Regions from separate parts of the Arthrobacter sp. StoSoilB20 genome, predicted to be linked through region 1. Evidence: riboswitches for the same ligand, from Rfam matches in the RefSeq annotation. Region 1 holds a riboswitch; each other region holds the start of a gene.
The links. A riboswitch is a leader RNA that binds a small molecule or an ion and turns the genes downstream of it on or off. The one in region 1 is predicted to bind cyclic di-AMP.

Region 1 (7,247 bases):
GTCCCGCGTCTCGGAAGGCCGGAGCTGCCGCCGGGCGTCGTTGCGATTCCGGTCATCAACCCAGTGCAGCAACGATCCGTGGGCTTGGTCTACCGGAAAACGATGACCGCCAGCCCCACCATCCGGCAAGCAGTGCGCATGTTGCAGGACGTCGCCGCTGAAGACTTGCCGCTGCCACCAGTTTGATCGAAGTCACACAGGGGAACATTCGACGCCCCACCAGTTGTTAACTTAGGCTAACCTTACCTAGCTGTCCGCGCTGCTTGGAGCGCGATCGTCGAAACTCCTGAAGGGGCCCAACTGTGGAAGCAATCCTCTTTCCCACGGACATGAACCACCATCACACCTATGGCTTGGTCAGTTACCTCATGATCGATGACGGACTCTATCCGAGCGCCCACAACCGGCGGGACCCCTACGCCCTGCCGGCGTTCGATATCCGCGGGCAATGGGTCTATCCCAGCCGCTACAACGAATACATGGCACCCCAGTTGCCGGTGTACATGTTCGACGGCGAATACCTCGTCGCCACCGGACACGGCGATGAAGCGGCGGGCCTGCCCGTCTTTGAAATTCGCTGCATGTGCATGCCCCAGTTGGCCCACGGAGATTCGGGCAGCCAACAGTAGCCGGGGGCTGGGGGCAACGCCGCCGCTCCAACAAGCACCGGCGCTTCGGCTGCGGCTTTGCTGTAGGCGCGGCCTCGCTCCAGCCGCGCGCCGTCCTTTGGGGAGCCCGCTAGGTGCGGGGGACCGCGAAGTGCGTCAGCCGCGCGTCCTGCCCGTCCAGTTCAGCCCAGGATTTCTCCGTTTCCATTACCGTCAACGCACTCGTTGGGTAGCGGGTGGCGGCGTCCATGTACGCGTCGTGGTCCGAATCGCGCGAGGCCAAGTGCATGGCGAGATCCTGGACCCCGGGCATGTGCGAGATGATCATCAACGTGGTGACGGTATCGGGGACATGATTGATGACCGTCAACATACGGTTCGCTGAGGCTGAGTACAGGCCGTCCTCGAGTTTCGGCGTCGGCGCTTTGTCGCCCAGTTCATCGCAGACCCATGTGCATGTTTGCCGGGTCCTCAGCGCAGACGAGCACAGGATAAAGTCGGGCACCACGCCTTGCTCGAGCAACCATTTGCCGGCAAGCGGGGCCTCCCTGTGGCCCCGTTCCTCGAGGGGACGCTCGTGATCAGGCACCCCCATGGGCCAATCAGCCTTGGCATGCCGCATGATCACAAGGCGCTTGATGTGGTGATCGCTCATGGATCAACCCTATCCGCCCAAGGCACCGGGCGTTCCTGACCTTCTTTGAGAGGGAACCGCCCCGATAGCAACCGGATGCGGTTGCCTATGGGCTGCCGGCGCATCAAAGAGGGTCACGGCCCCAGGCGCCCCGGTCCCCCACCACCCACTTTGAACTCCGTACGCCCCCAACACGCGGAGGCAGCGGGCGTGCCAGGGGGCTTCCCCAGCCAATGTAGGTGGTAGCCGCACACACACCCGGCGCCCTGGACCCTTCAGCTGCGGAGGCCAATCCTCGTCAGGGCACGAAAAAGCCGAAAGGCGGCATATCCCGATAGCGCCGTTGTCGCAAGAAGAACGAGCGCAGGCACAGGGGGATGTTGCCGCCTTTCGGCTGCGGTGCTGCTTAGATCGAGTATTCCGGAGCGGCCCAGACGATGACCTCGGGGTGCTCGTAGAAACGGTAGCCCTGGCCACGGACCGTGCGGACGGTGTTGGCAAGGCGGCCCAGCTTGGAGCGGAGGCGGCGGATGTGGACGTCGATGGTGCGCTCGTTGGGGACCTCTTCGGCGTTGCGCCACAGTCCTTCAAGGAGTTCGTCGCGGCCCACGGTGCGGGTGCCGTTCTCCACGAGATAGTTGAGGAGTTCGAATTCCTTGAACGTCAGGTTCAGCGATTCGCCGTCCAGGTGCACTTCGCGGCGGGCGAGGTCGATCAGCACGCCGGAGGGGCGGGATTCCTGCTGCGGTGCCGGGCGGGCGGTTTCGGTGCGCTGGCGTGCGGCGACAGTCGGGTCACCGAAGGTTGAACGCACGACGTCGAGTGCGGACCCGGGCGCGCCGGCGGGGGCTACTGCCACGGCAGCATAGCTCTCTGCACCGGTCACGAGGGACTGGGCGTAGGCACGGATTTCCTGGGCCAGCTTGGCAATGGAGGTGCCTGCGGCCGCTGCGGTTTCTTCGTCAATGCCCATGTAGAGCACGAAGCCACGGGCTACGTTGTCGTTGGCAACGGGGCGGAGCCTGTCGGACTGGGCAATGACCGGCGTAGGCGCAGTCATGGGTGCCGGCTCGGCAGCGGGCACTGCCCGCAACTGGCCATAGGAGTTGGGGTTGTAACCCTGCGGAACGTAACCGGGGGCCTGCTGGCCTGCGCCCTGCTGGGAGGGAGCGTAGCCGGGGCGGTTGCCGAAGCCGGGGCGGAGCCCTGCGTTCGATGCGGCCTTGTTGGCGTTACGGACGGAGATGTGGACGTATCCAGATGCAACTGACATGGAGTGCTTACCTCAAAAGTGAATAGCCGTCATCGCGGCTTCGAATGCTGGTTGTCCCCGCAATGAGTTTGGGGAGGGGCGCCCAACGCTGGGCTAGGGGGCGAATGCCTGAAACTTCTTGGGGTGGAAAGTTAGGCTTGCATTCGACAACAGCGGTCATCATGGCCAGCGGGTGTGCTGGGCCAGGTTGCTGCGGCTGCAGGTGCTGTTGAGTTCTTGTTCACATTGGAAGTGTGCAACGTAACAATGGCAACACGCAAGTAACAAAGCGCAGAACCGTCCACATTTTGAGACGGAGAGGTCTATTGTGCCGTAAATCACAATTCAGTCGAGGGGATAAATGAACGCCATTTCATTCGGCTCGAGCAAGAAATAATTGCAATCCAGTGAACATTCTTCGGCCAATGGGGCATCATGTGCACTGACATTCCCGGGAACAGCCCGGCTGCGGAATCTCACGATCTGAAACACTTGTTGTCCAATCGTGGACGGCCCACTTCCGAAAAATCCGGACAAAAATCTGCTACAAGCCGTAGAAACAGGATTGCCAAGCGTTTCGGACACGCTGACTCCCACCTCGCTAGTGTTGACTTCACAGCATCCTCACAGGACGGGCAAAGCGCTGGCTAACCAGCAGAACGGAGAGTTGTCCCATGGCCTCCTCGCACTCCATGACCAACAACCTGCCCCAGCTCTCCCACCCTGATGGTTCTCCGATCCGCGCCTTGGTGGTGGATGACGAACCCAGCCTCGCCGAACTCATGAGCATGGGATTGCGCATGGCCGGTTGGTCTGTGTCCGTTGCCGGCGATGGTCCCGGGGCCGTGAAGCTGGCCAAGGATTTCCGGCCGGACGTCCTGGTCCTTGATGTCATGCTGCCCGGTTTCGACGGCGTGGAGGTCCTCAACCGCATCCGCGCCTTCGCCCCGGAAGTGCCCGCCCTCTTCCTCACCGCCAAGGATGCCGTGCAGGACAGGATCGTCGGATTGGCTGCCGGCGGCGATGACTACGTCACCAAACCTTTCAGCATGGAAGAAGTCCTCCTGCGACTCCACCGGCTGGTCCAGCGTTCGGGCGTCGCTGCCATGGACACCGCGGAACTGGTGGTGGGTGACCTCACCCTGAACGTGGACACCCGCGAAGTTACCCGCGCAGGCGAGGACATTCCCCTCACGGCAACCCAGTTCGAGCTTCTGCGCTACCTCATGGAGAACCCCAAACGGGTCATCAGCAAAGCCCAGATCCTGGACCGCGTGTGGGATTACGACTTCGGTGGGCAAGCCAACATCGTGGAGCTCTACATTTCCTACCTTCGCAAGAAAATCGAAGCCAACCATCCGCCGATGATCCACACCATTCGCGGCGCCGGCTACGTCATCAAGCCCGCGGACTAGGCGTTGAGCACACTTTCAGGAGTGGCCAGAAAATCCGGCCGCAGCTGGCTGAACCCCTCCACGTGGCATTTGCGTACCCGGCTGGTCCTGGTGGCGATGGCACTGCTGGTCGCTATCTGCGGGGCGGTAGGAGTGGTCAGCTACGCCTCCATGGACATGGTGTTCAACAAGCAGCTCGACAGGCAGCTCGAGCAGGCGTCCAGCCGCGCGAACGACTTCGGCAGGCCGCCGTCGAACTTTCCCTCCTCACCTTCGGGGAAGCCGGACCCGCTGGAGGCCAGGGGGCAGGCCGCCGGAACGCTCAACGCCAGGATCGACGGGTCCACTGTCCGCAGTTCAGGGCTCATTGACGCCCAAGGCAACCGTGTTGCGCTGTCCCCCGCGGATGAGCAAGTGCTGTTGGCGCTGCCCAAGAGCGGTGATCCGGTGGATCGTTCCCTCTCCAACGGGGACTATCGGCTGGTAGCGGTCGAGGCCCCCTATGGCGACGTGATCGTCACGGGCCTGCCTCTCGCGGACAAACAGAGCGCCGAGGCCTCACTGGTCTGGACAATGGTGTTGGTCTCGCTGGGCGGGCTGGTGGTCATCGGCCTCGCCGGCACCGTCATCATCCGCCGGACCATGCGGCCTCTGGAGCAGCTCTCCGAGGTGGCCACCAAGGTTTCACGTCTTCCGCTCGACGCCGGTGAAGTGGCACTTGCGGTGCGCGTACCGCCGTCGGCCGCCCATCCCGGAACGGAAGTGGGCAGCGTAGGCCATGCCCTGAACCTGATGCTGAACAACGTCTCCAGCGCTTTGGAAGCCCGCCAGGAAAGCGAAACCAAGGTACGCCAGTTCGTCGCGGACGCCTCACACGAGCTCCGAACGCCGCTCACTGCCATCCGCGGTTACACCGAACTGCTGAGGATGACCGAAAGCTTCACTGACGACGGCCGCAAATCCCTGGCCCGCGTGCAAAGCCAGTCAGAGCGGATGACAACGCTGGTGGAGGATCTCCTGCTGCTCGCCAGGTTGGACGAGGGCCAACCGGTCAAGGTTACCGATGTGGACCTCACCCAGTTGGTGATCGAAACGGTCAGTGACGAGAAGGTCATGGCGCCGGACCACATATGGCAACTGCAACTGCCGGACGAACCCGTCACGGTCCGCGGCGACTCCACCCAGCTGCACCAGGTCCTGGCCAATCTTTTGTCCAATGCCCGCAAACACACCGATGCCGGCACTACCGTGGTTACGGCCGTCATGCTCTCCGCCGATGGCAGCGCAGTGGTGACCGTGACAGACAACGGGCCGGGCATTCCAGAGGATTTCCAAGGCCGGATCTTCTCCCGCTTTGCCCGGGCGGATGCCGCGAGATCGGGGTCTGAAGGGACGTCGGGGCTGGGGTTGTCGATCGTGGAATCCATCGTCGAAGCGCACGGCGGTAGCGTGGAGGTCACGTCGCGCCCGGGTCGAACCGAATTCGCCCTGCGGCTACCTACCGTCACCGCCGAAGGGATGTAACGAACTCGGCAAGGCGACTCACCGGCGTCGTGATCTCTGTTACCTAAATGTGACTTCTGCGAATTCCTCCTGTACCGTCGAAAGGGTGGGTCGCCCCAACTGGCCCGCATCCGGGATGCGCCGAGCTCTGCCACTTCCCGGAGTCCGTTCTTACTCCGAGGCAGAGACGGGGGACCCAGAGTCTCCGGGCCCAGGCATTTATGCCGGACCCTTGGGGTGAAGCCGCAGCGACATGCGCGGCCGGATGACCTCATCCGAACCCGACAGCTAACTCCGCAGGCGCTGAGAGGTAATCACACATGTCTGAATTTAACGATCAGACGCGCCCTTCCGCGCGTCACCGCGATGAGCACAACGCACCGTTGACCAAGTCGCAAACCGTCCTCAAGAACGCTGCCCGCCAAGGTAAGTCCGGCCACCGCATGTCGGTTGTTGCCGGCGTCGTGGCCGCCGCGTTGGGCGTCGCATCGCTCGGTACTGCTGCCAACGCCACCCTGAACCTCCCTGAGGCCAGCCGCGTTGCAGAGACCCAGGCAGCTGCCCAGGTCAGCACTAACAAGACAGCCGAAATCTCCGCTTCCTTGGACGCAGCCGCCGCAAAGGGCGCTGCCGACCGGGCAGCCGTGGACAAGGCCGCTGCTGAAAAGGCTGCCGCCGAGAAGGCCGCCGCCGATCAGGCTGCTGCTGAAAAGGCTGCCGCCGAAAAGGCCGCCGCCGACCAAGCCGCTGCGGAGAAGGCAGCTGCTGACGCTGCAGCCAAGCAGGCCGCCGACGCCGCTGCTGCCGCCGAAAAGGCCGCCGCCGAAGCCGCTGCTGCAGCCCCGAAAGCCGTGGATGACCCCGCCGCTGCCAAGGCCTACGCCGCAAGCATCCTGGGCAGCTACGGCTGGAGCGCCGGCGAAATGACTGCCCTGAACACCTTGTGGGAGAAGGAATCCAACTGGAAGACCACTGCCACGAACGCTTCCAGCGGCGCGTACGGCATCGTCCAGTCCCTGCCTGCTTCCAAGATGGCCTCTGCCGGTGCTGACTGGCAGACCAACTACCAGACCCAGATCAAATGGGGCCTGAACTACATCAAGGAGCGCTACGGATCCCCGTCGGCCGCCCTGGCCTTCCACTTGGCCAACAACTGGTACTAAACCAGGCAGTTTGAAGACCGCGCCGGTTGCCGCCGATCGCACCAGTCCCCACTGGAGCGAACGGCGGGAACCGGCGCGGTCTTTGCATTTCACAGGTGACCGCCGTAGCTCACAGTGACGTCACAGCTTCCGCCTAAAGCCCTCATAATTGGCGAGCCCATGCTGGAGATATGACGCTCACAAATCCAACCACCAGCGCTCCCCCACGACGGTTCCACTCCGCGCGCTTCGGTGGCGGGGCGTTGCCTGCTTCGCAGCCGGAACTCTTGAACGTAAGGCCGGAGAACCCGCAGTTGCCCAGGCGCTCCCCCGTGGACACCGGGGCCGGCGTCCCCGTTCTCGATCTCACCGTCCCCGTGTTCAATGAGGAAGCGCACCTGGAGAAGAACCTCCGCACGCTTCACGGCCATCTCTCCGGCACTTTTCCGCACACTTTCCGGATCACGGTCGCTGACAACTCCAGCACGGACAGCACCCTAAGGATCGCCGAACGCCTGGCACGGGAACTTCCGGAACTGCGGGTGGTCCGGTTCCAGGAAAGAGGGCGCGGAAACGCCCTCCGCCGCCTCTGGCAATCCTCACCGTCACCCGTGCTGGCCTACATGGAAGCGGATCTGTCCACGGATTTGTCCGCCTTGGCTCCCCTCCTTGCGCCGCTGCTTTCAGGCCACTCCGACCTGGCTGTCGGCACGC
Region 2 (7,247 bases), 230 kb from region 1:
AGGCCACCGTTGCTGTTGAGCCACTGCACCTGGGCGTCCAAGGTGACCAGGGTGGACAGCGAAGGAGTGTTGTACGTCTGGTTGAGCTTGGAGTTGTCAATGGCGGTCTGCAGGTCCAGGAAGTCCGGGATCCAGCGGCCGGACGCCTTGATCCGTGCAGCGCGCTCCAGGGCGGCCGGGGAGAACAGCCCCAGCCAGAGACCACCGTCTGAGGCGAAGTTCTTTTGCGGGGCGAAGTAGTAGACGTCGGACTCGGCGACGTCTACGTCCAACCCGCCTGCAGCGGAGGTGGCATCGACCAGGACCAGGGAGCCTTCGTCGGCGCCCTGGACCCGCTTGACGGGAGCGGCTACGCCCGTGGAGGTCTCATTCTGGGGCCAGGCGTAGACGTCGACTCCGGCCTCGGCTTGGGACACTGGACGGGTGCCCGGCTCGGACTTGATGATCGAGGAAGCATCCAGGAAGGGAGCCTTGTTGGTGGCGGCAGCAAACTTTGAACCGAACTCACCGAAGGAAAGGTGCTGTGCTTTCTTCTCGACCAGGCCGAAGGCGGCGACGTCCCAGAAGGCCGTGGAACCGCCGACGCCGAGGACAACTTCATAGCCCTCGGGCGCGCGGAAGAACTGGCTGAGTCCTTCGCGGACCGAACCCACGAGGTTCTTGACCGGAGCCTGGCGGTGGGACGTGCCCAGGATGGTGGACGACGCGGCAGACAGGGCCTCGATCTGTTCGGGACGGACCTTGGACGGTCCGGCACCGAAGCGTCCATCCTTGGGCAGCAGATCGGCGGGAATGGTGATGCTGGTGTCGCTCACGTGTGGCTCCAATGGGTATCGGCTAGAGATGGGTCGTGGCAGGTGGCATCAACTGCCCCTTCGACACCCCAATTCTGCCTGACCCGGTGCGACGGCAGGAACCTGTGGCCGTCATAGTCCGCCACGTGGAACGCCGGCAAACCATATGCGACCGGAATTATCCAGAGTAATTCCAAATAAGCTAGGCTAGGGGTTGGCGTTCAAGGGGCGGCGGTGCACTCCGCCTACCCCGGCAAGGGACGCTGTACGGTGGAGATTACGCAAGGAACTGCGTTCGAGGAGAGCTGAGCTGGATGACGGATCTGATCGATACCACTGAGATGTATCTTCGGACCATTTTGGAGCTTGAAGAAGAAAACATCGTGGCTCTCAGGGCCCGCATCGCCGAACGGCTGCGGCACTCCGGACCCACGGTTTCCCAGACCATCGGACGCATGGAGCGCGATGGCCTGGTGATTGTCTCCAACGACCGCCACCTCGAACTGACCGAGGTTGGGCGGAAGCGCGCCACCGAGGTCATGCGCAAGCACCGCCTCGCGGAGCGGCTCCTGGCTGACGTCATTGGCTTGGACTGGGCTTATGTCCATGACGAAGCATGTCGCTGGGAGCACGTGATGAGCGAGCGCGTGGAGCGCCGCCTGTACGAACTCCTGGAACACCCCACGGAATCCCCGTACGGCAACCCCATCCCGGGCCTGGAAGCGCTCGGCGGTCTTGCCACCCAGCCATTCCCCCGCGTGGACGTCAACCTCCTGCAGGCCATGGAGGGTTACGCGGCGAACTCCCGGGTAGCTGTCACCCGTTTGGCGGAGCCCATCCAGGTTGAGCCTGAACTTCTTACCCAGTTGGACGAGGGCGGTATCAGGCCCGGCGCTGCGGTCTCGCTGGAACGTGTGGGGGAGTACATTTCCGTCCGCGTCCCAGGCATTGAAGGTGCACTGGAGCTCCCACCTGAGGTTGCGGCACACGTCTTCGTCTCCGTTGGCTGACAAACCTGCCTTGCTGCACGGTGGCATATCTCACTTTTAGGCACCCGGCGAGCACGTGACCTGCGGTTTTTCGGGATTAGTGATAAGGGGTTGCCGCCCGCATGCCCGTTCCTGTTGATAACGAATTTATTACTGCGGGCCTTAATCCCCTATAGTTATCTACTAGCGCTGATACCAAAGCGTTACCTGTTCCGGAGCCGAGCTCTGCCAGCGGAACAGGTGTGCCATCCACCACTGGCAGAGGCGGGGGAACCACAAGCGGCTGTCTAAAGAAGCAGCCTTGGGGTGAAGTCCGCAGCAGAAGTGCCCATTTACGCATGTCCCTCTTGGGATACCTGTGTGCCGTGAGCGCTTCGTGCGGGCCGGGTCTTGAAACTCTCTGACCCGAATCCGACAGCTAACTTCGCAGGCTTTTTAGAGAGGAATAGAGTTTGACAACGCAGAACGTCAGGGGCCGTCGCCGCGCGTCGGGCCCCGCTGCTGAGCTGCGGCCAGCCCGCGTCGTATCGGAGATCCGGCCACGCGACACCAAACGCCAGGTTCGCCGCCGTAAGAGCCCGTTGCGCCAGGTTGCCGACTTCGCTGCAGCCAGTGGCGTCGGGCAAAAGGCCGGAGTTGCGCTTGCCGCCACCGGCCTGGCCTTGACTGTCGGTCTGCCGGCCACAAGCCCCGTCATGGCCACCTCGGAATCAGGCCAGACCGAGTCTGCCCTGGCAGTATCCGGTGGCAGCCAGCCGGAGGTCTCCGCGGCCGCATCGGCCAAAATCGACTTCAGCCGGGCAGCGGTTGCCACGGCTGCCGACCCCGACGGCAAGTTGAAGCAACTGCTCAGCGCCCAGTCCGCGGGCAGCATCCAGCGCGCCTCCTCTGCAGGCACCATGGCCAGCCCCCTCGACACGCTGACCACAGCTTCCCCGTTCGGCTACCGCGTCAGCCCCCTCACCGGAGGCGCCGGCGACTTCCACCGCGGCCAGGACTTCGTGGCGCAGTGCGGCACGGCCGTCCACGCAGCAGCATCCGGCAAGGTCACCTTCGCCGGATGGCACGAGTACGGCGGAGGCAACCGCGTGGTCATCGACCACGGCAACGGCCTTGAGACCACGTACAACCACCTGTCGTCCTTCACCGTCAAAGTCGGCCAGACGGTCACCCGCGGCGACACCGTGGCGCTCAGCGGCACCACTGGCGCCTCCACCGGTTGCCACCTCCACTTTGAAGTACAGGTCAATGGCGAAGTTGTTGACCCCATGGGCTGGCTTTAGTCCATTTGATGGTCGTCTCTCGCATTCGTGACACGCCTCGTGACCTGAATGTGACATTCGCGTTCAACTGTTGTACCGTACAAAGCGCATCGGCTTTTTAGGGGGCCGGTGCACTTGAGTGGATTGCCTAGCTCTGCCACTACTCAAGGTCCGTTCGCATAAATCGTCTGGCAGGGGCGGGGGAACCACTTCTGGTCTTCGTGAGAAGACCTTGGGGTTAAGTCGCGAAAGCTTCCTTGAAGCAGCGCGGCCGGATGACTCCCATCCGAATCCGACAGCTCACCTCGCAGGCATTGGGAGAGGCTACCTACGTGTCATCACGCACTACCCCTGCGCGCCATCGCGCTGAATCGGTTCGTACGAACCCCTTGAACTCGCTTTCCAAGGCTGTTTCATCCAACGCCGGTACCGTCGGCCGCCAGGCTGTTGTCCTGGCAGCAGCCTCAGGTCTCGTCCTCAGCGTTGGTCTGCCGGCCCAGGCAGCAGACACCGATGTTTCAAAGTCGGAAGCCTCCAGCACCCAGCAGATGGTCACCACTGCGGTAGTCACCGCAGAGCCCACGGCAACCGTCTCCTTCGAAAGCCCCGTAGTGGCCACGAAGGAAGCTCCCAAGGTTGTCCAGCGCGCTTCCCAGACCACCGGACGCACCTCGGCCTCCGGCGACCAGGCCACAGCAGGCGCTGTGACCGCCAAGTCCTCCGAAGCCAAGGATGCTGCTTCCAGCGCCGCCGCTTCCGGCCTCGCCGCGATCGCCTACACCGGCATCGGGCACCCTTACGTTTGGGGCGGCACCACCCCCAACGGTTGGGACTGCTCCGGATTCACCCAGTGGGTCTACGCCCAGGCCGGCATCAGCATCCCGCGCGTCAACGCCTGGACGGCCATGAAGCCCACCAGCACCCCTGCCCCCGGTGACCTGGTCATGCAGAACGGTGGAGCGCACGTAGGCATCTACGTGGGCAACGGCATGATGATCAGCGCCTTGAACCCGGGACAGGGCACGCTCCTGCACTCGGCTGCCTCCACGGGCACCTCCTCCTTCTTCACCCTCCGCTAGAAACAAACCGATTCGGGGTTCGCCGGCATGCCCCCAAGTGCCGGCGCGCCAATGAGCCGCGTGTACCCCAACTGCACGCGGATACGAAAAGAGAAAACCATGACCAGTGCACACAAGGTTGCACGGCATCGCGCTGAGGCCCCCAAGACCAGCTCGTTTGCCGTGATCGCCAAGTCCGTCAGTGAAAACGCCGGCGGCGTGGGCCGACAGGCAGCCGTTATTGCCGCAGCTTCAGGCCTGGTCCTGACCGGCAGTGTCGCAGCCAACGCTGCCGAGACCAAAGTGGACCGCGAATCCACTTCGACGTCTACCTTGGACGTCCAGTCGGTTGTGCAGTCCACTATCGCTGCCGACTCCACGGTTGCCATCTCCTACGAACGTCCCGTGGTCACCACGGTGCAGGCTCCGGCTCCCGTAGAGAAGAAGGCTCCCGCGAAGGCTGAAACCAAGGAGCCGGCGGCAAGCACGGCAACAGGCGGAAACGCCACGCTGGCCGTCAACACCACGGCTCCTGCGGCTAAGGCTCCCGCCGCTGCCAGCGGCCTTGGTGCCGCAATCGCCGCGGCCGCGTACGCACAGCTTGGCGTAACCCAGGACTGCACCATGCTGGTGACCAACTCCCTGGCAGCTGTCGGCATCAACTTCCACGACTGGCCGGCCGGCTACCTCTCCCTTGGCCGCACCGTCAGCGCAGCGGAAGCACAGCCGGGCGACCTCGCTTACTACGCCAACGGTGGTCTGGCCGGACAGGCCCACATTGCTGTCTACGTCGGCAACGGCCAGGCAGTTCACGGTGGATGGAACGGATCCACCACGGCACTGTTCAGCGTCAACGTCGGCTCCGGCCCGGTCTTCATTCGGGTCAACGGCTGATCCAGCCCTTCGCACTTCCAGGACACCCCGCAGGCTACGGCCCGCGGGGTGTTCTGTTTAACCGCGGATCCTTTGCCTAGGGGCCAGATCGGGTGTTCAGGGGGCAGATCGGACGCCCCTTCCGCTAACGATGCATGAACTCTGGGCGACACTGTGGGCGAAAGCACATATAAATTCGTTGATACGGCATACAAGTGCTTACCCTTATCTTGTCGATCCACAGCCCGTACATGCAGAGGGCAGCCGGCCCTCGTGCCCCTGACGGGTGCGGCCGTGAAGAGGTACGTGCATGCGCACACTCGTTCTGAATGCTGGATATGAACCGCTGGCGGTAATAACCTTCCGCCGGGCGCTGGTCCTTGTGCTGACTGGGAAAGCAAGCGTGGTGGCCGAAGGCGACGAGCCTGTCGTCGGGCCGCAGGAAGTTCTCGGAAGACCATCCGTGATCCTCCTCAACCGCTACATCCGTCCCCAGTACAACAAGATCACAGCCGTGAGCAGGCGCGGGGTACTGCGCCGCGACGGCCACCGCTGCGCCTACTGCGGGAAAACAGCCCACACCATTGACCATGTCCACCCCAAGTCCAGGGGCGGCGCGGATTCCTGGGAAAACCTGGTTGCGGCGTGCCTGAAGTGCAACAACGCCAAGAGCGACCACACACTGGCCGAGATGGGTTGGAAACTCCGTTTCAAACCCGGTGTGCCCCAGGGGACCATGTGGCAGATCAAGGAACTCGAGAAACCTGCGCCGGACTGGGACCCGTTCCTGTTGCCGGAATCCGCTGCCTGATCGATTTCTGCTGAGCTCCGGACGTCCGGGTACTCTGGGCGGATGGAGTTCAATGCCGTGATTTTGGCGGGTGGCAGGGCCACCCGCCTCGGTGGCGTGCCTAAACCATCGCTGACGTACGACGGCGCCACGCTCCTTTCGCATGCCCTGCAGGCTGCCCGGGGTGCTTCAGCCGTGGTGGTGGTAGGCCCCGATGTTCCGGTAGCGGGCGGTGTGCCGTTCCCAGTGGAAGTGCTGCATGCCCGCGAGGAGCCGGCGTTTGCCGGGCCGGCAGCGGCAATCGCAGCCGGCCTGGCGGCGCTGCAAAGCGGGCGTTCCCGCGCCCGGTGGACCCTGGTCCTTGCCTGCGACATGCCGCATGCGTCCCGTGGAGTTTCCGCTTTGTGGGATGCCCTGGCCGCCCACCCAGGCGTTGAGGGTGCCATGGCCGTTTCCGTGGACGGGCGGAAGCAACCCCTCCTGGGTGTTTACAACACTGCAGCCTTGGAACGTGAAGCAGCCGCAGCATCCCAAGGTGCCGGTCTGGCGGACTCTTCTGTGTTCCGGCTGCTTGCTAGGCTGAACCTGCTGGACGTTGCTGTCCCCGCTGGCTCCACGGATGACGTGGATACGTGGGAGGACGCTGCGGCCCTGGGCATTGACTACAAGTTGGAGGCGGACGTGAAGAGCCAGGAAGAGACGCTCGAGGATTGGTGCCGCACGTTGCTGCAGGCATTCGAGCTTGAAGGCGTTGAGGTGGACGTCAACGAAGTACTCGCCGTAGCCGGAGTGGCAGCGCATTCAGTGGTTCGTCCCGCTGCGCCTTTGACCACGTTCATTGCCGGCTATGCGGCAGGCATGGCCCGCGGCATTGGCCAGGCAAGCGATGATGCGTCCATGAACGCGGCCTTGGAGTTGGCCCGCAAAGTCGCCAAGGAGTACTCGGAGTCCGAGGCTGACGCCGAATGACCCAGGCCCCTGCCGAGGGCCATCACGCAGCGCATACCTGGCAGGAGGCCCGCCAGCGCGCGTTTGAGTGTGCCGCTCCCATTCCACCAGGCCCCGTGCCGCTCACCTCGGCGCTGGGCCGCACCCTTGCAGCCGATGCCCTGGCAGTGCAGGACATGCCCCACTACGCTTCGTCGGCCATGGACGGCTGGGCCGTCAACGGAAGCGGTCCGTGGATCCTGAGCGAACCTGGCCAGAGGCTTGCCCCGCACCAGGCAAGCCCCATTGTGACCGGTGGCCTCATTCCGCCGGGGGCCAAGGCCGTGCTGCGCAGCGAGAGTGGCGTCATCACCACCGACGACGACGGCCTGCCGGTCCTGGCTTTGGGCGGCGCCGCCAAGCCCGGTGAACCCCGCAACGGCCAGCACATCCGCAAAGCCGCGGAGGAGGCTGCCGAGGGGGAGATCCTGCTGACCGCTGGAACGGTACTCAATCCAGCCCACATCGCTTTGGCTGCACTGGCCGGACTGGAC
Region 3 (7,247 bases), 380 kb from region 1:
GCTCGGCTGCCTCAAGCACTGCCACACGGGCTTGCTCGGAGCCATCCACACCCACCGCAACCACGTTCTCCACAGTGCGGGACCCGGCTTTGGCGTGCTCGGCCTTGATGTGCTTGTCCTCCGTGTTTTCGCCCAGCCTGTCGGCGCAGTACAAGGGGACAGTAACCGTGGGGCACTTGGCGTGGGCGGGCAACGCACTGCTCACAGAGCCCAAAAGGCGTCCCACAAAGCCACCGCGGCCCCGGCTTCCGGAAACGAGGAGCGCGGCGTCTTCCGAGAGATCCAGCAAAACACCGGCAGCGTCGCCGTTTTCCACGGAAGCGTCGACGTCGATGGCGTAACCGGAAACCTTGTCCATGGCCTGCTTGATGATCGCGTCCGCGCCTTCGCGAATCACCGAATCATCCACGGTTGCGTAGCCACCGTCCAGGCCTGACGCGGCAAAGATTGGCACGGAGTAGGCCGTCACGATGTGAAGCGGCAGCTGACGGCGCTCCGCCTCGCGTGCGGCCCAAACCAAGGCACATTGTCCGTGCTCTGAACCGTCCACTCCAACGACAATGCCACCTGGCGCCACTGCCTGGTCCTGGCCGTCCTGTGGCTCTTCACTGTCTCTGCTGTGCTGGTCCATGGGGCCCGCCTTCCACCTGCTGCTTGATGTTCCGGCCATTCTGCCAGAGGTTCTCCACCACAGATTCCCTCACGGCTTCATTGTCAATGGCCGGGGCAGAAGAAACCTGGTAATTCCTCCTCCCAAGGCCCACTATTCTCGGTCGGCACCGCCGAATCAAGGCGACTTTGGGCTATGTGCATAACGGTCCGGGCTCGGTTGCCGCGACCCCATTTTGCGCTGCGGATGAACACCGGAAACACGCAGACGTCCGAGGCTATCCATGGCAGAAAAAGTTCGGTAGTGTTCGATTCACCGAATGGCCGGCAAACGTGTTCCAAACCACACTCCGGCCATTTATTTGCGGCCGCTTGGGGACTCGGACGCGAGCCCACGCGATGCCGAACGGCACACACGTCAAGGAGGAACCAAGCAGTGTCACTCACGCCTGATTCCGCCACGGAACGCACCACCACCGTGGTCATCGGAGCCGGCCTGTCCGGCTTGGCAGTTGCCAGTGAGCTCAGCCGCTACGGCGTGGGCTCCATAGTGGTGGACGGGTTCGGTGCGCTGTCGGCAACTGGCCCTTCAGTCCACACAGGCATGCTTCAACGCTGTGATGCCGGCGATCCCGCAGCCATGCAGGAACGCAACGAGATCCTCCGCCACCTGCGGAACTACGCCGCCAGCCATCACCTGGACGTCCGCAGCACCACGCGGGCGGTGCGCCTTGATTTCCTGGGCTCAGACCCCTCCCAGCAGATTGGCTACGGCCTGGCCGCGAGTATGACCACTGCCGGCCTCAGGACAGGGCTCCACGCCTCCGGCCCCCTGGAATCCACGCGCCGCCAATGGGCCGTGCACACTGCCAGCGGCGTCCTTTTGGCCGACCACATTGTGGTGACACGCTGTGCCCAGAGCCAGCTGCGCCGCATGCTGGCGGAACTGGGCATAGCGATCGGCCAGAACCTGTCCGCGGCCATGCGGGCTGTCGGAATGCACCTCGTCGGAGTCGGCGAACTCATCACGCCCACACCGAAGGAAGTGCTTCGGCAGGCAAAGGCCGTAGGCCAGACGATCTCATCCAAGGTCGCCCTTGCCGCAGGGCCGGGCATAGCCACCGCTTAGCGGACAAAGGCTCCGGGGCCGCCCCTGAAGCGCCGTTTGGGCGAAGAAGGACCCTCCTGCGCCCGGATTCATGGCGCGCCCTACCGGCGTCGAACCTGACTCTGAACTTTTACTCACATAACTTAACGCCAAAGGCCGGTGTCCTCGAAGATTGGTTCTTCGGAGACACCGGCCTTTGAACTGAAGCGTGAGGCTTTATGCGCCAGCGCGTACGTAGGTCAGGGGACCCGTAGCAGTCAACCAGCTGATCGGGTGGATACCCGTCTGGTTGCCGTTGATGCCACCGCTGATTGCCTGGCCGTTGCCGATGTAGATGGCAACGTGGCCGGACTGGACGATCATGTCACCGGGCTGGGGTGAGCTGACAACCTTGCCGTAGTTCATGAACTGCATGGGACCGAGGTCGCCAACAGGGATGCCTGCCGAACCGAGGGCCCGCTCCACCATGGCGGTGCAGTCCTGCATGATGCCGATCTGGGCGTAGGCCGAGGCAACCATGGCAGCGTTGACGCCACCGACGGCCGGGGCAGCAGCTGCTGCAGGAGCAGGAGCAGCGGCGGCCGGAGCGGCAGCAGCAGCCTTGGCAACAGGAGCCGTTGCAGCTGCGGTGGTGACTGCAGCCTTCTTGGCGACGGGAGCCGGAGCAACCGGAGCCGGCTTTTCGATGACCGGAGCTGCTACGGAAGCAACAGCAGGACGCTCGAAGTTGACGGTGGCGGTGGCCAGTGCGGTCACAACCTGGGTGGGAGCCTCGGAAACGGTCTCAGCGACCGTGGCGGGGCTGGAGTCCCGCTGAACCGGAGCTTCAGCTGCGTGGGCAGCAATGGAGCCGGTCAGGACAAGGCCAGAGGCTGCTGCGATGACCGCTGCCTGGCGGCCAGCGCCGGAAGCGTTGCTGGCGACTGCCTTGGAGATCGAGATGAACGGATTAGGACGTACGCTGTCCGCCTTACGACGGCCGCGAAGAATGCGTGAAGACATGAAAGAGCCTCTCCCGATGCCTGCGAGGTTAGCTGTCGGATTCGGATGGGAGTCACCCGGCCACTACGCCCCGCTGTTACGCGGAAGCTTCGTGACTTCACCCCAAGGCACGCTCGAAAGCGACCTAAAATGGGTTCCCCGTCTCTGCCGTAAGGTTTGTCTGCGAACGGATTCCGGACTGCGGCAGAGCTAGGCAATCAGGCCGGAAGTGCCCGCTACGTGGAACAGGCACAGGTACAACCGTACGCGATGATCACGCCGAAGTCACATTTAAGTAACGAGAACCATGCTTCTGGCGTGTCGCGGTGACCATTTCGAGATCTTCGCAGCTACGTAGAAAACCCCGTTATTCCGCGGCAGAATCGCCCTCAGAGTCATTTGACGCAGCCAGTTTCCGGCGTGCAGTAACAGCCAGAAAAATAACGAGACCAACAGCAACCACGGCCAGCCCAACAATGCTCCAAGGGAAGGGCTGGGAGGCGTCGGCGGCAGGCTCGCTCTTACCTGTTGCCGGCGCCCCGGTTCCTGCGGTGGGCACAGCTGCGGAGGATGAAGCCGGGGCCGACGGCGAGGCACCTGCCGAGCCACCCGGCGTCGTGCTTCCTGCGGTGGCGGTGAACGTAAAGGTGCCCTCGATGGGGTGGGAATCGCTGCTGACGACGCGCCACACGACGGTATATTCGCCGGCGGGAGCGCCTTCGCGCAGCTTCTGAACGGCCTGGTTGTCGATGATTTCCACAGGTCCGTCGGCCCAGTTTTCGCCGGCCGCCGTGACCGTCACGCCCGAACCGATCGCGAGCGGCCGGTTGTTGAACGTTATGGAGACCGACGCCGGAACTTCCGCCACCGCTGTGCCGTTGGCCGGCGTCGTGGATTCTGCGACGTCGTGGGCAGATGCCGGGGCCGCGGAAAACAGCAGGGCAGAGGCGAAGGCAAGAGCGGCGACGACGGCGGCCAGAAGCGGGCGGATGGTACGCATGGGGCGGTTTCTCCTAGTGTTGGCTTCCTTACAGACTAGGCGAATCGTCCGGAGGCCCTTTACCGGACCGCATAGGATTTGAAAGCACACTCCCCTCGATCCCCGGAGTCCTTCATGCTTAAACAAGGTTCGGCAGTAGACCGCTACTTCAAAATTACTGAACGTGGATCCACGTACTCACGGGAAATTCGTGGCGGCTTCGCGACGTTCTTCGCCATGAGCTACATCGTGGTGCTGAACCCGTTGATCCTCTCCGGGGCTGATTCGAGCGGGGCGTCCCTCGGATTCACCGCCGTCGCCGCCACCACGGCGTTCGTAGCGGGCATCCTGACCATCCTCATGGGCGCCTGGGCCAAGCACCCGTTCGCCGTGGCAACAGGATTGGGCGTCAACGCGTTCGTCGCCGTGACAGTGGCCTCGCACCCGCAGCTGACCTGGCCGGACATGATGGGCCTTGTGGTCTTGTCCGGTGTGACCATGCTCATCCTGGTGCTCACCGGTTTCCGCACTGCCGTGTTCAAGGCCGTTCCGGAAGCCCTGAAGACCGCGATCGTGGTGGGCATTGGCCTCTTCATTGCGTTGATCGGCCTGGTCAATGCAGGGTTTGTCCGGCGGATTCCCGACGCTGCCGGAACCACGGTTCCCCTGGGACTTGGCGTGGACGGCAAGCTCATGGGCTGGCCCACCCTGGTGTTCGCAGTGGGCCTGATCCTGACCATCGCGCTGGTGGTCCGCAAGGTCCGGGGCGCCATCCTGATCGGCATTGTGGTTTCCACTGCACTGGCCGCCATCCTCGAATTCACCCTCCATATCGGCCCCAGCTTTGACGGCAAGAACGTCAACCCCCGCGGTTGGTCCCTGGTTGCCCCCACCCTTTCGGAGTGGGGCGCCCCGGACCTGTCCCTCATCGGCAAGGCCAACCCGTTCGGCGCCTTCGAGCACTTGGGGTTCATCGCCGCGGCACTGCTGGCGTTCGTGATCCTGCTGAGCATCTTCTTCGACGCCATGGGCACCATGGTGGGCCTGGCCAACGAGGCCGGAACGGTGGACAAGGACGGCAACATCCCCAACGTTGACCGCGTCCTCCAAGTCGATGCCCTCGGGGCGATCGTGGGCGGCGGCGCTTCGGTTTCCTCCAACCAGATCTTTGTTGAGTCCGGCGCCGGGATCGGCGAAGGCGCCCGCACCGGCCTCGCCTCGATCGTCACCGGCTTGCTGTTCCTGGTGGCCATGTTCTTCACCCCGCTCATCAACCTTGTCCCGTTCGAAGCCGTAGCCCCGGCCCTGGTGGTTGTGGGCTTCATGATGGTTTCCCAGGTGGGCAAGATCGATTGGCAGGACTGGGGCGTTGGCATCCCGGCCTTCCTCACCATTTCCCTGATGCCGTTCACGTACTCGATCGCCAACGGCCTTGGCGCGGGCTTCATTTCCTACGTCCTCATCCGCACTTTCCAGGGCCGCGCCCGTGAAGTCCACCCCCTCATGTGGGCCGTGGCAGCTGCCTTCCTGCTGTTCTTCGGCATCGGAACTGTGGAGGAGTTGTTGGGGGTCAAGTAGGGAAGTCCGAGATTCCGGACACCCGGGTGATTGGATCGCTGGTTTTAGTGCCCGCCTTCGGGTGTGCTTAAGGCATGGAAACCAGCAGCATCCCCACTGTCGACGTCAGCCCCACACCCTGGACGGGCCGCTTTGACGGGGACGGCACCGAACACCGCCGCTGGTGGCAAGCAGTAGCACCCCTGACCTCGGCCATGCCTGCCACGTCCTCGCGTCCCGCCGTCGTGCTTGGCTTCTGCAGCGACGCCGGTGTCCTCCGCAACAAGGGCCGCGTGGGCGCTGCCGCAGCACCTGCCGCCATCCGTTCAGCGCTGGGGCCGCTGGCGTTCCACCTTGACCGTGACGTGTTCGACGCCGGTGATGTGGTTGTGGAGGACGACTCACTGGAGTCGGGACAAGAGCGCGCCGGACGCGCCATATCGGGATTGCTCGACGCCGGAAACCTCACCGTGGTGCTGGGCGGCGGCCACGAGACCGCGTTCGCCAGCTACCTTGGGGTGGCAGGTTCTGAAGCAGTTCGCGGCAAAAGGCTCGGCGTGCTGAACCTGGATGCCCACTTTGACCTGCGCGATGAGCCCACGCCGAGCTCAGGCACGCCGTTCCTTCAGATGGCCCACGCAGAAGCGGCCGCCGGACGGGAACTGAAGTACGCCGTCGTCGGAATTTCGGAGCCCAACAACACGCGTGCCCTCTTTGATACGGCCGACCGCCTGGGCGTGAAGTACCTGCCGGACGAGCTGTGCACGCCGGAGGCTGTGGAGATTTTTGTTGCCGACTTCCTGGCCGGGGTGGACGTACTGTACTTGACCATCGATCTGGACGTGATGCCGGCTTCGGTGGCACCCGGGGTGAGCGCCCCTGCTGCTTACGGTGTGCCGTTGCCGGTAATCAGCGCGGTCTGCCGCCAGGTTGCTGCGAGCGGGAAGCTGCTGCACCTGGATGTCGCGGAGCTGAATCCGGAGTTCGACATAGATCACCGCACCGCCAAAGTGGCAGCACGCCTGGTGAACACCCTGCTCGCGTAGAGAGGCGTTTAGCCGGGCCTGTTCCCGGGAACTTCCTCCGCATAGCCTGTGTGGAGGAAAGGAATGGCGATGCGTGCAGTGTCTGTGCAGGACAAGTGGGCCTGGGTGGCCGGCCTGGTGGCTGTGGCCCTGGGCCTGGTGGCGCACATGGTGGCCGGCGGGAGCGCCCCCGCCATTCCCGTTCTCCTGGGCTTCGCCGCACTCGGCTGCTTGGCCGCCCAGCTGATCGCCCGATGGGTGCACGGGCCCTTGTTGTTGCTGCTGCTCTCCGGCGTGGCCCAGCAGCTGTTGCACCTCGGATTCGACGCCTTTGGTGGCTACTTCCCCGGCAACGGTTTCCTGGACCACTTCCACGGAGGGCAGTCCCTGGGGGACGTACCTGAGGGTGCTGCGAGCAGTGGCGGGGATGTACATCTCCTTCTATACACACACATGGCAGCGGCCATCCTCACACTGCTGGTGGCGTCGGGAGTTTCCAAAGTGGCCCGGCTGCGCTCCCCCGCGGGATGAAGCCAGGGACCACGCGTTTGTAGGCGCCTTGAGCCGCTGAGCCGCTGGAGCCCGTCCGTCACCGGAAGCAACGCAGGGCAACTTTCGCGTAGCGCGGCGACACCACCCCGTAGCGCGCCGACACCACTCCGTAACGCGCCGACACCCTGCGTAGCCCCACGACAGTCTTCGAAACCAACTTTGCAACGCCCACTTGCCGGACCCTAGTGTCGTTTGCACGTGGTGTACCCAAGAGGCCAGGGAGCTGCCTGCAAAGCAGCGTACGCGGGTTCGAATCCCGCCACCACGTCTCCTGGGCACACAGCGGATCCCCCTCCGCCAGCACGCATCCATACGCAGGCTCCACATGAGACCCACATCACGGGACTGCCGGTCATCTTACAAATTTTCAGCCCCGCCCACTATGATTGATGGGTCGCCCTCGCATGCGGCACGTAATAGGAGGCCCCCCAATGAC
Region 4 (7,247 bases), 1.2 Mb from region 1:
CCAGGAAATCACGACGACGGATGGCCCCGTTGCGTCGTCGGGCTCGCCGACGACGGTACTCGCCACGGTTGAAGACCCGGCCCGTGTGGCTGACCCGGCGCCTGCGTCCGATCCGGCGCCTGCCTTCGACCCCCCTGCCGACGAACTTGCTGCGCGGCGGCGGACAAAGCGACGCGCTGCTGTCGCAAGTCTTGTTGTTGTGGTGTCCGTGGCCGGTGGTGCTACTGCTGCGGCCGCGTCCGACGGCGGAATTCCGGGTACCTTCCAGCATCTGGGCGCAGCCATAGGCACCGTTGTCTCACAGCTCGCGCCTGGTCCCGGCAATGCTCCAAAGCAGGATGGCCCGACCGGTGCCACCCCGGCCCCGACTGTTGAGGAAAAGCCTGCAATTCCCGACCGGAACCAGCCCGCCCCGGCACCTGCTTCCCCGAATTCCGGCGGCAACCCCGTCCCGGATTCCCATCAGCCGCCCCGTGGGGGAGCATCGCCTCAACAACCCAAGGACCCGTTACCCCACGAACCTGGGAACGGCGGCATCCCCACGCCGGTCGTCCCCGTAACACCGCCGGGGATCGACCCCTCGGGGATTGATCCGGCCAAGCTCCGACCCTCGGACATCCCTGTGACTGTTCCTACCCATGTGGTTCCCTCGCCGCCGGCCAACCCCGGCATCCCCGCGAAGTGACAGTTAATGCCAATGTTTGACGGAAACATTGGCATTAACTGCCACATTGGCGCGGGTTAAACCACGACGGCGGGGTGCGGCTTCGTGTGGAAGCCTCACCCCGCCGTCGTGCTTGGCGGTTCAGGTTACGCGGTAACCAGGCTGTGCCAGTCGTTGACGAGGGGCAGGTTGTGCGCCTCGGAAACGGAGTGGTGTGCCACGTGGCCTGCGGCGATGTTGAGGCCGGCGGCGAGTGCGGGGTCGCGGTCGAAGGCTGCCTTGACGCCCAGGTTGGCCAGTGCCACGGCGTAGCGCAGGGTGACGTTGGTCAGTGCGTACGTGGAGGTGTTCGGCACGGCACCGGGCATGTTGGCAACGCAGTAGAAGATCGAGTTGTGGACCTTGTACGTCGGTTCCTGGTGCGTGGTGGGGTGCGTGTCCTCGAAGCAGCCGCCCTGGTCTACGGCGATGTCCACCAGGACCGAGCCGGGCTTCATGCGGGCGACGAGCTCGTTGGTGACCAGCTTGGGTGCCTTGGCGCCCGGGATCAGGACGGAGCCGATCACGAGATCTGCGTCGATAACCGACTTCTCGATCTCGTAGGCGTTGGAGGCAACGGTCTTCAGGCGGCCCTGGTAGAGGGCGTCGAGTTCGCGCAGCCGGTTGATGTTGATGTCCATGATGGTGACATCGGCACCGAGGCCCAAGGCCATGGCGGCGGCGTTGGTTCCGGCAACACCTGCGCCGAGGACAACAACCTTGGCCGGACGGACGCCCGGTACGCCGCCCAGGAGGACGCCCTTGCCGCCGGCGGGAGCCATGAGCGAGGAAGCGCCGACCACGACGGACAAGCGGCCTGCTACCTCGGACATCGGGGCGAGCAGGGGCAGGGTGCGGCCTTCCTGCACGGTTTCGTAGGCGATGGCCGTGACGCCGGAGTTGATGAGCTCTGCGGTGAGCTCGGGCTCTGCGGCGAGGTGCAGGTAGGTGAAGAGGATGAGGCCCTTGCGGAAGCGGTGGTATTCGGCCGCGATGGGTTCCTTGACCTTCATGACCATGTCCGCACGGCCCCAGACGTCGTCGGCCTCGTTGACGATTTCAGCGCCGGCGATGGAGTATTCCTCGTCGGTGATGCCCGAGCCGAGGCCTGCGCCGCGTTCAACCAGAACAGTGTGTCCGTGCGTGCGGAATTCGTGGACACCTGCGGCCGTGATGGCTACGCGGAATTCGTTGTTCTTGATTTCTTTGGGGACGCCGATGATCATCTGTGGGCTCCATCGTTAGCGGCCTCTTCGGCCGAAAAATGTGTTGCGGGCTGTGATTCCAGAATAAATCCGGCTGTGAGGCAGGCGACATGGGCTCCAAGGAGGGCGCAAGTAAAACTCCCGGAAATTCAAGGATCTGGTCTGTCGCAGCTCGACATTTGTCGAGCCCTGAAGCGTCAGGTGTCGCCTGCTGTTGGTACGCTTCAGTGATGCAGCAAGACGTGGAACAGATCGTCGAGCGGGTGGCGTTGAAGCTGGGCCGCGGCCTCTCCCTCGAGGACCTCGACGGCGTCCTCCTCGCCTACAGCTCCAACCAATCCCACGCCGACCGCGTCCGCGTGAACTTCCTGTTGAGCAAACGCGTCCCCGGCGACGTCAGCCTCTGGCAACTGTCCCACGGCATCGCCACCGCTGTGCGTCCCGTAGTGGTTCCCGCAAACGAGGAACTGGGGATGTTGGGCCGGGTCTGCGTCCCGCTCCTGGTGCGCGGATTCCGCGTGGGCTACTTGTGGGTCCAGCTGGACCTTGAAGAGCAAAGCGCGACGGCGATACTCGCCGAGTTGCCCGGCGTGCGTGACGAGCTGGACCTGTTGGCGGGGTTGCTCCTTGATTCCAACACGGCAGAGTCGGAGTTCCGGCGCAGGCGTGAACAGGAGTTCCTGGCGGCTTGCAGCGGTGAATCGAATGCCGTGGCTGCCGTGGCCGGGTGGAAGGAAATCCAGGGCCGGGGTCCGTGGCAACTGGTGACCATCCTGGACGCGGAAGGTGCGAGGTCCGACGTCGATCCTCTCGCCGCGACCCTGACCCACCGTTCGGCCGCCCTGCAGTCCACCATCGGTGTCAACGCCGCGTTGTTCAGCGCAGGAACCGAAACGCATTCAGTGGTGCTGTTCCGCGAGTCCGGTGGCCGGGCGGACCATGCGCAGGTGCTGGTGCACTACCAACTGGAACTCGCCAAACGCGCAGGACGGACTGTGGACCGCGTGATCCTGGGCATCAGCGAGCCGTTCCAAGTGATACGTCAACTGGCGGGGGCGTACCGGCAATCGAAGGTTGCGGCGCAGGCGGCAGCTGTGGACAAGCCTCTCGGCGAGCTCGTGGACAGCCGGAACGTGGGTGTCTACCAGCTTTTCGACCGGCTCCTGGCGCCCGGCGGCTGGGACGACACCGGCTCAGTGCACTTCCGGACCCTGGAGGACCAGGACAAGAACGGCGAACTCCTGCCCGTGCTGGAGCTCTTGTATGACAGCGATGGCTCAGTGCAGGACGTCGCGGCCAAACTTCACCTGCACAGGAGCAGCATCTACAACAGGCTGGGACGGATCCGCCAGCTGATCGGTGCTGACCCACTCAGCGGCTCGATCCGCCTCGAACTGCACGCCGCCTTGAAAGCCCGCCGATGGGCCGGCCGGCCAAGGATCTGAGCACTGAACGGGGCACTGAGCGCTGAACAAGGCACTGAACGCGATTGAGGCAGGCCCCCAATGTGGGTGCCTGCCTCAATGAACTGCGCTAAACCGTGCCCGTTACGAGCGCCTCAAGCGCTGGCAGCTCCAACGGCCCAACCGACGCCGGAACGTGGCCGTGCGGCTGCTGCTGCAGTACCGGCTGTGCCATCCGGCGTGGGTGGTGATGCGGGGCAGGCGCGTGCTCATTTGAGGGCGTCCTTTGCTGCGTCAAGGATCTCGTCGAGCGCAGACTGCGTGGGCGCCGGCGTGGACGCGCCGGGCTTGCCCGTTGGCTTGGGCTTGGAGGTCTGGGTAGGGGTTGGTGTTGGCGTGGGCGTCGAGGTAGCCGGAGGGGTGGTGGGTGCCGGGGTGGTCGGCGCAGGCGTGGCCGGCGGCGTAGTGATGGTGTCCGATGGCACGTCGGACGGTGCCGGTGCAGGCGCCGAGGGCGTGGGTACCTGACTGGTGCCCGGTGCCGCAGCGATGGTCGCCGGCACTGCGGATGGGACCCAGACGGGGTCAGCCAAGGAAACCTTAGGCGTGGGAACGGACGACGGCGACACTGGCGCAGGTGCCTCCGGAACCGTGGCCGGTTGGCCGGCCGCTGACGTCGCAGCAGCTGAGGCAGACGGAGAAGATGCCCTGGAGTAGGAAGCACTGGGGGCTGGTGATGCGGAACCCGAATTCCTGTCGGCACCGCTGGCTTCCTGGGCGGGCGCCTCCTGGCCGAAGAACGGCAACTCAAGGGCCTGCCCCACAGTGCCGGCCGTCAGGACCAGGCCGAGCGCGCCTGCCACTACGGCCATACGCTGGCTCATGTGCTTGACCGAAGCCGCCTTCTGCAGGACTGCCTGGGGCTCCCGGCCAAGCGGGGACCCGCCCAGCCCTGATCGTGAACCCTGCCCGGAGCGTGAACCCTGCCCGGAGCGTGAACCAGTGGTGACGCCGGACTGTTCCCTAACGTCCTTTCGGCTTGCCAGGGAAGCCGATGCCGTGGCTGCCGCAGCAACCCGCGCCGGGGATGTGGCGCGAGCCTGCAGAGCAGGTGCAGCCGAGACGGGTACAGGCACTGTGTGGGATTCGGGGGTGGCTTCAGGCGCCGGATCTGCGGACACCAGGGGAATGGCGGCTGTGGCCGGCTCCGGTGTGGTGGGCAGGGGGTTTGCCGGCTGCTTGGGAGCCTGGACGATCGGAATGGCGGCCGTCGGAGGCCCGGGCGTGGTGGATACGCGGGCTTCTGCTTGCGCGGCCCGTTCCCGCTCGGCTGCACGCGCAGCCGCCCGAGTTGTGGGCGTTGCGATGGTGGGGGCCGCCGCAGCGGTGGCGCCCGGCGTCGTGCCTGAAATTTCGGGTGCGGCAGTCCCGGGCGTGCCGGAATCCGGCTGCAGGCTGATATCGGCTCCGCTGGGTTGGGCCCGACGGCGTCCGGTTGGCTTGGTGCGCTCGCCGTCAATTCGGGCGCGGCGCGGCTGATCCATGGTTGGGGACATGGTGGTTGCCTCTCAACGCCTTCGAGGTTAGCTGTCGGGTTCGGACGAGGCCGTCCGGCCGCAGTAGCGGCTTCACCCCAAGGACTTGGAAAAGTCCGGGAACTTGTGGGTCCCCCGCCTCTGCCGCGGGTCTGGCGGATTCCGGAGTGCGGCAGAGCTCGGCGTCATTCCGGAAGCGGCCCAGCGGAGATACGGGTCGCCCTACGACGGTACATGAGCAGGAAAGTAAAGTCACATTAATATAACGGCCGGTAGGTCTCTGCCGGCGGGAGGGCCTTAGCCCTTAGGCTTCGGGGCCGGAGCGGGCGCCGGGAGTTCGTGCTGGATCCTTTGGATCTGGTGGGCCTGGTGCGTTTCCGGTCGGAAGATCTCGTCGGCGATTCCCAGCATCCCGTCGGCTGCGGCACGCCTGACACCCCGGCGGTTCTGCCGGGAAACCCAGTACCAAGCCATGGCCAGGAGGGCGGGAACTCCAAGTACGGCCGCCAACACGGCCAAGATATCCATCGCCTAAGACTAGCTTCGGCGTGCACCGGCAGGTAGACATTGTTTATGGACCTGCCCGTGATGCCACCCGTCTCGCCCATGCTTGCCAAATCCGTCCCCGCCATCCCGGACGTTGGGCACTACGAGCCCAAATGGGACGGCTTCAGGACCATCGTCTTCAAGGACGGGGATGAAATCGTCCTGGGCAGCCGCAACGAGAAGCCCATGACCCGCTATTTCCCTGAACTGGTGGAAGCCCTGCGGAAGAACCTCCCGGACAAATGCGTGATCGACGGCGAGATTGTCCTGATCGAGGGCAACCGGCTTGAGTTCGAGGTCCTGCAGCAACGGATCCATCCCGCGGACAGCCGGGTGAGGATGCTGGCCGAAAAGACTCCGGCGTCGATGGTTGCGTTCGACATCCTTTCCCTCGGCGACGACGATCTGATGGGCAGGCCGTTCTCGGAGCGTCGCGCCATCCTTGAGCGTGCGCTCAAGGCAGCAGAGCCGCCCGTTTACGTCACTCCCGCAGTCACGGACCTGGAGCGTGCGCAGGAGTGGTTCGTGCAATTGGAAGGCGCAGGCCTGGATGGCGTGCTGTCCAAGCCGTTGGATGGGACATACCAGCCCAACAAGCGCGTGATGTTCAAGACCAAGCACGAGCGCACCGCCGACTGCGTGGTGGCCGGATTCAGGTGGCATAAGACCGCTAAGGTCGTGGGGTCCATGCTGTTGGGTCTTTATAACGACGGCGGCAAACTCCAGCACGTCGGGGTGGTTGCCTCCTTCCCCATGGCGAGGAGGGAAAGCCTGGTGGCAGAGCTTGAGCCTTACCAGGTGGACCTCAGCGAGCACCCGTGGGGCGAGTGGGCCAGCCAGGGTGAAGGGGTTGCGGGATCCAGGATGCCGGGCGCCCAAAGCCGGTGGAGCGGAGGCAAGGATTTCTCCTTTGTGCCATTGCGTCCCGAACTGGTGATCGAGGTGGCGTACGACTACATGGAGGGGGACAGGTTCCGGCACACCACCCAGTTCCGCAGGTGGCGGCCGGACCGGACCCCCGAAAGCTGCACGTACTCACAGTTGGAAGAGCCGGTTGCGTACGACCTCGGGGAGATCCTGAGGTTGCCGTAGCTGGCCTGCCTGGCCGTCCCGCTTCGACTGCCGTAGCTGGCCTGCGTAGCCGACCTGCCTGGCCGTCCCCTGGTCGTTCAGCCGTGGCAATGCGTTACTCTTCGTGTCCTTGATCGCTGCTCATGCTGCCCTCGGCCGGCGGGGTTTCTCCCGGCGGCACTCCACCGCCGGGTTCCAGGCCGGTGACGTTCCCATCGAGGGGATCGGGGTTGGCAGAGGCGGCGGGATCGTCGTCCTCGTCCTGGCGCATGTCGGGATCCTCGTGGATGCTGTCGGCGTCGGCGGTCGTGTCGAACGGCCCTGTAGCGCCGGTTGCTCCGAAGCCCTGGGTTTCCTCATTTGAGTCTTTATCAGTCACAATCAGCCCTTTCGTAAGCAAACTTACTAATGCGCTTGCTTTGCCAGCCTAGCCGGGAGGAGCGGACTCAACAAGCAGGCCAAAGCCAGGCGCCGGCGTCGTGCGTTAGAGCATCAGCGCTTAGCGGTGCGGCGTTGTGGCGGCGACGAAACTCCGGATGGCGTCGGCCACGGCTTTGGGTCGCATGTGTTGGGCCACATGGCCGACGCCGGGAATCTCCACCAATCGCCCCTGCGCAACTGCCCTGGAAAGCCGGAGCGACCACTCCGGCCCAGCTACGTGGTCGCGGCTTCCCCGCAGGATCAGGACGGGCACCTTGATGCCGGCGAGCCGCTTCTCCGTGGGGTAACCCATCATGACCGGAAGCTCCGTGAGGTACCACCGCGGACCACACTTGAAGTAATC

Region 2: it holds a riboswitch for cyclic di-AMP, as region 1 does, so the genes downstream of both, LDN85_RS05205 (M23 family metallopeptidase) here and LDN85_RS04130 (hypothetical protein) in region 1, are expected to answer to the same signal.
Region 3: it holds a riboswitch for cyclic di-AMP, as region 1 does, so the genes downstream of both, LDN85_RS02400 (NlpC/P60 family protein) here and LDN85_RS04130 (hypothetical protein) in region 1, are expected to answer to the same signal.
Region 4: it holds a riboswitch for cyclic di-AMP, as region 1 does, so the genes downstream of both, LDN85_RS20330 (hypothetical protein) here and LDN85_RS04130 (hypothetical protein) in region 1, are expected to answer to the same signal.

Annotation. Positions count from the first base shown of each region.
Region 1 is NZ_AP024651.1:877,857-885,103, reverse strand. Features, by position in the region: gene LDN85_RS04160 (LysR family transcriptional regulator) at 1-186, shown strand, start outside; gene LDN85_RS04155 (hypothetical protein) at 303-629, shown strand; gene LDN85_RS04150 (histidine phosphatase family protein) at 739-1,263, opposite strand; gene LDN85_RS04145 (winged helix-turn-helix domain-containing protein) at 1,649-2,515, opposite strand; gene LDN85_RS04140 (response regulator transcription factor) at 3,169-3,909, shown strand; gene LDN85_RS04135 (HAMP domain-containing sensor histidine kinase) at 3,913-5,412, shown strand; cyclic di-AMP (ydaO/yuaA leader) riboswitch at 5,521-5,708, shown strand; gene LDN85_RS04130 (hypothetical protein) at 5,712-6,554, shown strand; gene LDN85_RS04125 (glycosyltransferase) at 6,725-7,247, shown strand, end outside.
Region 2 is NZ_AP024651.1:1,105,972-1,113,218, forward strand. Features, by position in the region: gene serC (phosphoserine transaminase) at 1-815, opposite strand, end outside; gene LDN85_RS05200 (metal-dependent transcriptional regulator) at 1,109-1,804, shown strand; cyclic di-AMP (ydaO/yuaA leader) riboswitch at 1,990-2,231, shown strand; gene LDN85_RS05205 (M23 family metallopeptidase) at 2,236-3,066, shown strand; cyclic di-AMP (ydaO/yuaA leader) riboswitch at 3,205-3,373, shown strand; gene LDN85_RS05210 (C40 family peptidase) at 3,378-4,124, shown strand; gene LDN85_RS05215 (NlpC/P60 family protein) at 4,224-4,997, shown strand; gene LDN85_RS05220 (HNH endonuclease) at 5,287-5,787, shown strand; gene LDN85_RS05225 (NTP transferase domain-containing protein) at 5,830-6,735, shown strand; gene LDN85_RS05230 (molybdopterin molybdotransferase MoeA) at 6,732-7,247, shown strand, end outside.
Region 3 is NZ_AP024651.1:495,797-503,043, reverse strand. Features, by position in the region: gene LDN85_RS02410 (universal stress protein) at 1-631, opposite strand, end outside; gene LDN85_RS02405 (FAD-binding protein) at 1,046-1,738, shown strand; gene LDN85_RS02400 (NlpC/P60 family protein) at 1,934-2,719, opposite strand; cyclic di-AMP (ydaO/yuaA leader) riboswitch at 2,723-2,915, opposite strand; gene LDN85_RS02395 (copper resistance CopC family protein) at 3,066-3,698, opposite strand; gene LDN85_RS02390 (NCS2 family permease) at 3,813-5,255, shown strand; gene hutG (formimidoylglutamase) at 5,330-6,280, shown strand; gene LDN85_RS02380 (hypothetical protein) at 6,350-6,790, shown strand; tRNA gene LDN85_RS02375 (tRNA-Cys) at 7,009-7,079, shown strand; gene LDN85_RS02370 (hypothetical protein) at 7,243-7,247, shown strand, end outside.
Region 4 is NZ_AP024651.1:4,462,281-4,469,527, reverse strand. Features, by position in the region: gene LDN85_RS20345 (hypothetical protein) at 1-685, shown strand, start outside; gene ald (alanine dehydrogenase) at 811-1,929, opposite strand; gene LDN85_RS20335 (helix-turn-helix domain-containing protein) at 2,136-3,353, shown strand; gene LDN85_RS20330 (hypothetical protein) at 3,581-4,867, opposite strand; cyclic di-AMP (ydaO/yuaA leader) riboswitch at 4,870-5,014, opposite strand; gene LDN85_RS20325 (hypothetical protein) at 5,144-5,374, opposite strand; gene LDN85_RS20320 (ATP-dependent DNA ligase) at 5,420-6,484, shown strand; gene LDN85_RS20315 (DUF6480 family protein) at 6,579-6,842, opposite strand; gene LDN85_RS20310 (alpha/beta hydrolase) at 6,963-7,247, opposite strand, start outside.